Regions from separate parts of the Mesorhizobium sp. M7A.F.Ca.CA.004.06.1.1 genome, predicted to be linked through region 2. Evidence: riboswitches for the same ligand, from Rfam matches in the RefSeq annotation. Region 2 holds a riboswitch; the other holds the start of a gene.
The links. A riboswitch is a leader RNA that binds a small molecule or an ion and turns the genes downstream of it on or off. The one in region 2 is predicted to bind cobalamin.
Positions count from the first base shown of each region.

Region 1: another riboswitch for cobalamin. It lies ahead of bluB (5,6-dimethylbenzimidazole synthase); the one in region 2 lies ahead of EN906_RS09005 (aromatic ring-hydroxylating dioxygenase subunit alpha).

Region 1 is NZ_RZPQ01000102.1:3,147-6,952, forward strand. It holds gene EN906_RS09230 (pirin family protein) at 1-242, opposite strand, end outside; gene EN906_RS09235 (DUF2277 domain-containing protein) at 282-548, opposite strand; gene EN906_RS09240 (exodeoxyribonuclease VII small subunit) at 659-910, opposite strand; gene EN906_RS09245 (histone deacetylase family protein) at 914-1,840, opposite strand; cobalamin riboswitch at 1,962-2,142, shown strand; partial or broken gene bluB (5,6-dimethylbenzimidazole synthase) at 2,190-2,819, shown strand; partial or broken gene EN906_RS09255 (hypothetical protein) at 2,942-3,806, opposite strand, start outside.
Region 2 is NZ_RZPQ01000099.1:138-3,943, forward strand. It holds partial or broken gene EN906_RS08990 (DUF680 domain-containing protein) at 1-73, opposite strand, end outside; gene EN906_RS08995 (DUF680 domain-containing protein) at 141-341, opposite strand; gene EN906_RS09000 (DUF680 domain-containing protein) at 428-625, opposite strand; cobalamin riboswitch at 1,135-1,337, shown strand; gene EN906_RS09005 (aromatic ring-hydroxylating dioxygenase subunit alpha) at 1,450-2,697, shown strand; gene EN906_RS09010 (hybrid-cluster NAD(P)-dependent oxidoreductase) at 2,723-3,806, shown strand, end outside.

The DNA.
Region 1 (3,806 bases), on a different contig from region 2:
ACCGTCGACAGGCCGATATGCGGATGCGGACGGACGTCGAGCGCCTGGCCGGCCCGCAGGATGGCAGGACCCATGCGGTCGAAGAAGATGAACGGCCCGACCAGCCGCCTTTTTGCCGTCGGCAGGGCACGGCGCACCTGAAAACCGCCGATGTCCTTGGCGTTCGGAATGACCATCAATTCGATCTGGTCGCTGGCAAAGGCGTCGCCTGCCTCAGGGTCTTTCCCGGGGAAGAAGCTCATGGACTCTCCTTGTCGGCCGTCGAAGGCCGCCTGGCCGCGTCAGGCAAAGCGGATCGCCGCCTTTGCCCGCAGCTTGGCCGCCACCTCTTCGCGATTACGCGGATGCTGATGGGTTTCCAGGGAATCGAGCAGTTCGCGCGCCGAGGCCGCGATGGCTTCGACGGCATGGTCGAAGGCGTGCTGGTTCTGCTTCGAGGGTCGCGTCGTTCCGCTCAGCTTGCGGACGAACTGAAGAGCCGCGTCGCGCACCTCGTCAGGGGTTGCCGGCGGATCAAAATTGAACAGGGTCTTGATGTTTCTGCACATCGCTTCCGTATCTCCTCTTGTCCTTGAGCTGTTTCAATCGGGACGAGTTATATCCTCGATCATGATCATGTCCAAAAACCGGTGAGGCGAGCCTATGTTCGGACCGGGCCTCAATCCGCGTCGAGCGGCTCCGTTCCGACCGGCTTGCCGTCGCGCGACAGCCTGATCTTCTCGACCTTGTCCTCGGCGGCCTTCAGCAGCCGGTCGCAATGCGCCTTCAGCGCCTCGCCACGTTCATAGATCTTGATCGACTGGTCGAGCGGCACGTCGCCACGCTCCAGATCATCGACGATCTTCTCCAGCGCATCGAGTGCCTGCTCGAAGCTCATCGCCTTGACGTCTTCGTTGGTCTCATCGGCCATCATTCATCCTTTCATCAGTCGCCCGACATGGGCGGCGACCGAAAATGCCAATCCCTGCAGATCGTAGCCGCCCTCGAGCAGGCTGACGAGCCGGTTGCCGCTGTGGCGTGCCGCGCGCTGCATCAGTTGGCCGGTCGCCCAATCGAAATCATCCTCGGTCAGATTGATCTCGGCCAGCGGATCGCGGTGGTGCGCGTCGAACCCCGCCGAAATGATAATCAGGTCGGGCGCGAAATTGTCGAGCGCGGGCAGGACGCGCGACAGGAAGGCATCGCGAAACACCTCGCTGCCAGTCTGCGGCGCCAGCGGCGCGTTGACGATGTTGCCGGCGCCCGTTTCGTTCTTCGCTCCGGTGCCGGGATAAAGCGGCATCTGGTGTGTCGAGCAATAGAGCACCGACGGATCGTCCCAGAAAATGTCCTGCGTGCCATTGCCGTGATGCACGTCCCAGTCGACGATGGCAACGCGTTCGACACCGTGTTTCTTCTGCGCATAACGCGCCGCGATCGCCGCCGTGTTGAACAGGCAGAAGCCCATGGCCGTGGTCTTTTCGGCATGATGGCCGGGCGGCCGGGCGGCGACGAAGACGTTGTCGGCGCGGCCCGAAAAGACGTCATCGACGGCGGCGTTGGCGGCGCCGATCGCGGTGATCGCCGCTTGCCAGCTCTTCGGACTGGCAGTGGTGTCGGCATCGATGCGGGCAATCCCCTCGTCGGGAATGGCGGCGCGCACGCGGGCGACGAAATCGGCGGGATGCGCGTAGAGGATGGTGGCCTCGTCGCCTTCCGGCGCCTGGATACGATCGAGCCCGGCAAAGGCTTCCTCATCGAGCACGCGCTCGATGGCACGCAAGCGGTCGGGCCGCTCGGGATGTCCGGGCGGCGTGAGATGCTCGAGGAAGATCGGATGGGTGTAGAGACGGGTGGTCATCGTCCTAATCTAGTGACCCGGATCGACAAAGGCCATGCACGGGCGGCCGATGACTGGGGAAAATCGCGACTGCGTCCATTCGCGTCGCTGCAAGCATTGGCGTCCTCAGCACTTCGGCGTAAGGTTTTTGGTACTGCCTGGTGCCCGCCGCAAGCGGGAGAATCGGGAACACGGTTGAATTCCGTGGCGTGCCCAACGCTGTGAGGGGGACCGCGCCGGTAAATGCCACTGTCGATGACGGGAAGGCACCGGACGCGGGTTGATCCCGAGCCAGAAGACCGGCCTGGCAGGCATCGTCATCCGCATGGTCAGGCGGATGATATCAATTGCAATCGCAAGGGGACAAGCGATGCCGGAACACCTGACCGCTGCTGTTGGCGACGGATTTGACCAGAGTGCGCGCGATGCGGTCTATCGCGCCATGTTCACACGGCGCGACGTGCGCAGCCATTTCCTGCCCACCGCGATCGATGACGACGTGCTGGCGCGGCTGCTGCTTGCTGCCCATCACGCGCCATCGGTCGGCTTCATGCAGCCATGGAATTTCATTGTCATTCGTGACATCGAGCGACGGGCGGAGGTGCGCGACCTGTTCCTGGCCGCGCGCGAGCAGGAACTGCCGGCGATCGACGAAGAGCGGCAGGAACTCTACCGCAAGCTCAAGCTGGAAGGCATCTGCGAAAGCGCGCTCAACATCTGCATCACCTGCGACCGGCAGCGCTCGAAGGGTTCGCCGCTGGGACGCTGGCACAATCCGGAGATGGATCTCTACAGCACCGTCTGCGCGGTGCAGAATTTCTGGCTGGCCGCGCGTGCCGAGGGCGTCGGTGTAGGCTGGGTCAGCATCATCGAAGCGCAGGCGCTAAAGCGGCTGTTGGCCATTCCGGACCACGTAACGCCGATCGCCTATCTCTGCGTCGGCCGTGTTTCCGAGTTCGCTCCCAAACCGGACCTTGAAACGCATGGCTGGGGACGGCGGCTGCCGCTGCCGGAGCTGATCATGAGCGAGACCTTTTCCGGGCAAGGCGAGACACAGCTCAAATCCACCGTGGCGCGCCTCAACACCGTTTCTGCCTCACCAGACATCACCCGCCCGGCCGATCAGGGTGTGGCGCCGGCCGTAGCCCAGCGCGAACCGCCGAAGGAGGCGAGCGCCTTGTCCTTGAGCTCCCTGAACTTCGACGACGCCTCGGCCAGCCGGGCGTCCCAGGCCGGATCCGGCACCTGGCCCGCGATGGTCTTGAAATAGACCTGCATCAGGCAGGCGATGGCGAAGGGTTCAATGAATGCCGCCTTGAATGCCCAGGCGAAGACGATGGCGAGCACAAAAGCCCAGCCGGCGAGCTGGCCAGGCATCAGGAACAGAATCGCGCCGGCAGGCGCCAGCATCATCAGAAAGATGATGAACGACACGCCCCACATGATGACCGCCAGCCAGACGGCGTTCTTGACCATGACCTTGCCGTTCTGGGCATAGAGCACGACGCCCTGGCGCGCCGTCTCGAAGGGCGAGGCTGAATTGATGCGGATGTTGTAGCCGAGGATGATCTCGTCGACATAGGTCAGCGACAGGCGGATCACCGTGTTGATGAAGGAGACCAGGCCGCTCAGGCCCGGTATCGGCAGGAAGGCGGCGATGCCGCCGAGCAGGCCGGTGATGGCGCGGATGGCGCCCTTGACGAGTTGGTCGACGACGAAAAGGATGTTGGCCTCGGCGAAACGCTGGGTCACGATATCCCTGGCATAGGCGATCTGGTCCTGACGCCGGGAATGTCGCGGCCGTCGATCAGATGAACCATGACGGCGATGTGGCCGGCCTTGACGACATAGAGGATGTATTCGCGGATCCAATACACAGCGATCGAGACGAGGCCAAACCCGACCACGCCGCCCCACAGGGCAAAGGACATGGGCCCGTCGGGATCAGTGGAGATATGGCCGACGCCATAGCCGACCGAGGCGCCGG
Region 2 (3,806 bases):
AGTTGTCGCTGCCGGCGAAAGCACTGCCGGTGATGGCCAGAACGGCGGCGGCAGCAATAAGGATCTTGTTCATTTTAGTCTCCTGAATTCTGGATTTCGCCAGACGGCAGGCACAGCTGCCGTCGCTTGCGAAATTGGTTTTAGCGACCGAAGAGGTTACGATCGCTGCCCTGAGCGGGTGTCTGGGCAGCCGGTTCCGAGGTCTTGGTGGAAGCCGTGTACGACTGGTCCACAGCGGCGGCAGGCTGGTTGGCGCCGTTCGAACCGTAGTTGTCGCTGCCCGCGAAAGCGCTGCCGGTGATGGCCAGAACGGCGGCGGCAGCAATGAGGATCTTGTTCATCTTAAATACTCCTGAATGTCTGAATTTCGAATGTCTGAATTTCGCCAGGGCAGCGGGCGAGCCCGCCGTCGACTGGGAATCGGCTGTTAGTTGTTGCCGAAGAGGTTGTGGTCAGCACCCTGGGCAGGCGCCTGAGCAGCCGGTTCCGACTTCTTGGTCGAAGCGGTGTACGAGCTGTCGACAGCAGTGGCTGCCGCGGCGTTCGAACCGTAGTGGTCGCTACCAGCGAAGGCGCTGCCGGAAATGGCCAGAAGGGCTGCGGCAGTGAGAATGATCTTTTTCATTTTTGTACTCCAGTATCGTCTTTTTCCGTCCGTCTAGCGGCGTGTCTTGGAAATGAAATCGCGTCGTTCGGACAGCCCCGATGTGGGAGGGCAACCCCGCCTTTTCCAATCACGAAGTTGTTCCGTGTGGACCATGAATCCACACCTTGAAATTGTGCCAGGGGAATCTAGAGATACATTTTTCCTCTCTATATCAGCATGTTAAGTTTAACCATCCGATGGATCACTGACTGTTTCAAAGGCCCGGCGTTCACACCGTCCTGCACGCACCGTCAACAGAAACGAACCGTTCGGTTCGATTTTAGGTCAAGCTAATAGTCACTTTTCGAAACCGTTAACCTTTTTTGACCCCCGCCAAGGGTCGGACTCGGGAAGATCGCAGCCGGCAAATGGCCGCCCGGGAGGCGGGATTTCGGCCCGCGACGATCTGCGGTGACGTTTCGCATGCCGTGTCGCGCCGCATGGATACGATGTCGTTTTCATGCCGACGGCGCGCCAGCGATCGTGGTTAGATCATACCCATCTCAGGTGCCGCTTCGTGACGACGAGGCGGAGAATTGGGAAGCCGGTCAGAATCCGGCGCTGCCCCCGCAACGGTGGTGGAGTTCAAGTCGCAACGGGAGACCACTGGGCAACTGCCTGGGAAGGTGTCGCGATGGTCCGCAAGGACAACTCCAGAGCCCGGAAACCAGCCCGAGATTTTTAGACTCGACTGATCGCGGTGGGCGGTCAAGAGGTGGATAGCGCTTCCGGCACCTAGCCGGCCTGCGTTTCAATCCTTCCTCCATCACCACCAGTTCAGTCCTTAGAAACGAGGACAGGACATGGATACCCGCAACGACATGCTGAGGCTCCTGAAGGGGCGCCGGCAAGGCTTTTCGCTGGAGCAGCCCTTCTACACCGATCCAGACTACTTCAAGCTCGACATGGAGCTGATCTGGTATCGCGACTGGCTGTTCATCGGCCATGATTGCGAACTGCCGAAGCCGGGCAGCTACATCACCGTGCAGATCGGCGACTATCCGGTCGTCCTTGTCCGCGACCAGCAAGGCAAGATCAACGCCTTCCACAATTCCTGCCGCCATCGCGGCAGCCGCGTGTGCAACGCGGAAAAGGGTACGGCGGCAAAGCTCGTCTGCCCCTATCATCAGTGGACCTATGAGCTGGACGGCCGCCTGCTGTTTGCCCGCCAGATGGCCGACGGTTTCGACAAGAGTGATTTCGGCCTGAAGCCGGTCGCCTGCGAGAGCGTCGGCGGCTACATCTTCATCTGCCTGGCCAAGGAGCCGGCGGATTTCGCGCCGATGCGGGCGATGATCGAACCTTATCTTTTGCCGCACCGTTTGCGTGAGGCAAAGATCGCCTTTGAGAGCACGATCATCGAGAAGGGCAACTGGAAGCTGGTCTGGGAAAACAACCGCGAGTGCTACCACTGCGTCGCCAATCACCCTGAGCTGTGCAAGACCTTCCCCGAGGCGCCGACCGTGACCGGCGTCAACGGCGCCGACAGCGACCCCGAGATGGTCGCGCACTGGGCCAGATGCGAGGCATCAGGCTTGCCGAGCAAATTCCGCATCGATCCGGCAGGGCAGTACCGCGCCACCCGCGCGCCGCTGCTGCGCGATGCCGTCAGCTACACCATGACGGGAAAACGGGCGGTGAAGAAGAACCTGTCCGACAGCGTTTCAACCGACCGCATCGGCTCCTTGCTGCTTTATCATTATCCGACAACCTGGAACCATATCCTCGGCGACCATGCCGTCACCTTCCGCGTGCTGCCGATCAGTGCCACGGAAACCGCGGTGACGACGAAATGGCTCGTCCACAAGGATGCGGTCGAAGGCGTCGACTACGACCTCGCTGAGCTCACCCATGTCTGGACCGAGACCAACGACCAGGACCGCCGCATCGTCGAGGAAAACGCCTTCGGCATCCTGTCGCCGGCCTACGAACCAGGCCCCTATTCGGAGCTGCATGAGGGCGGCGTGATCCAGTTCGTCGAGTGGTACACGTCGTTCATCGGGCCGCGCCTTGCCGAAGGCGGCCGGCCGGCCCTGCGCAGCGTCGCCTAGCCCAGGGGACAAGAGGATGAATGCGATGACGGACCTTGGCCTCTATCGCCATCTCGACCAGATGACGCCCTGGAACGACCGGCTGCAGGTGCTGGAAGTGATCGGCGTCAGCGACGAAGCGCCGGACGTGAAGACCTTCACCTTCCGCTCCGACAACCAGACCTGGTTCCGCTACAAGCCGGGCCAGTTCGTGACGCTGGAACTGCCGACATTGGACGGGCCGCTGATGCGCACCTACACGCTGTCGTCCTCGCCGTCGCGGCCATTCTCGATCGCGGTGACGGTCAAGGCGCAGGCGGGCAGCACCGGCACGCGCTGGATGTTCGACCATCTGACGCCGGGCTCGCACGTCAAGGCCTATGGGCCGACCGGTGATTTTTCGCTGCATAGCCACCCGGCGGCCAAATATCTGTTCATTTCGGCGGGCTCCGGCGTGACGCCGATGATGTCGATGCTGCGCTGGTTGAACGACTGTGCGCCATGGACAGATGTCGGCTTCGTCAACTGTGCGCGCCGCCCGGAAGAGATCATTTTCCGCAAGGAACTCGAGCTGCTCGGCAGCCGCATGCCCGGCCTGTCGCTCGGCTTCATGATCGAGGAGCGGTCGAGCCGCGAGGGCTGGTTCGGCCATATGGGCCGCATCGACGCGATCCGGCTGCCATTGCTGGCGCCCGATTTCCGCGAGCGCGAGATTTTCTGCTGCGGCCCCGATCCCTTCATGCGCGCCGTGCGCGGCATGCTGGACGCCGCCGGCTTCGACATGGCGAAATACCATCAGGAAAGCTTTGCTGCGCCTGCCGTGGAGGAAATCCCGGCGCCGTTCTCGCCGCCGGCGGAGGACGGCGCTGCTGCTGCCGTCGAGGCCGTGACACCGATCCGGTTTTCGCTTTCCGATGTCGATGCCGAATGCGTCGCCGGCCAGACCGTGCTGCAGACGGCACGCGCCTCTGGGGTGCGGATTCCCGCCGCCTGCGAGTTCGGCCTGTGCGGCACCTGCAAGGTGAGGAAGGTCGCGGGCGATGTCGAGATGAGTCACAATGGCGGCATCCTCGATCACGAAATCGAGGACGGCTTTATCCTCGCCTGTTGCTCGAAGCCGCTTTCTGCGC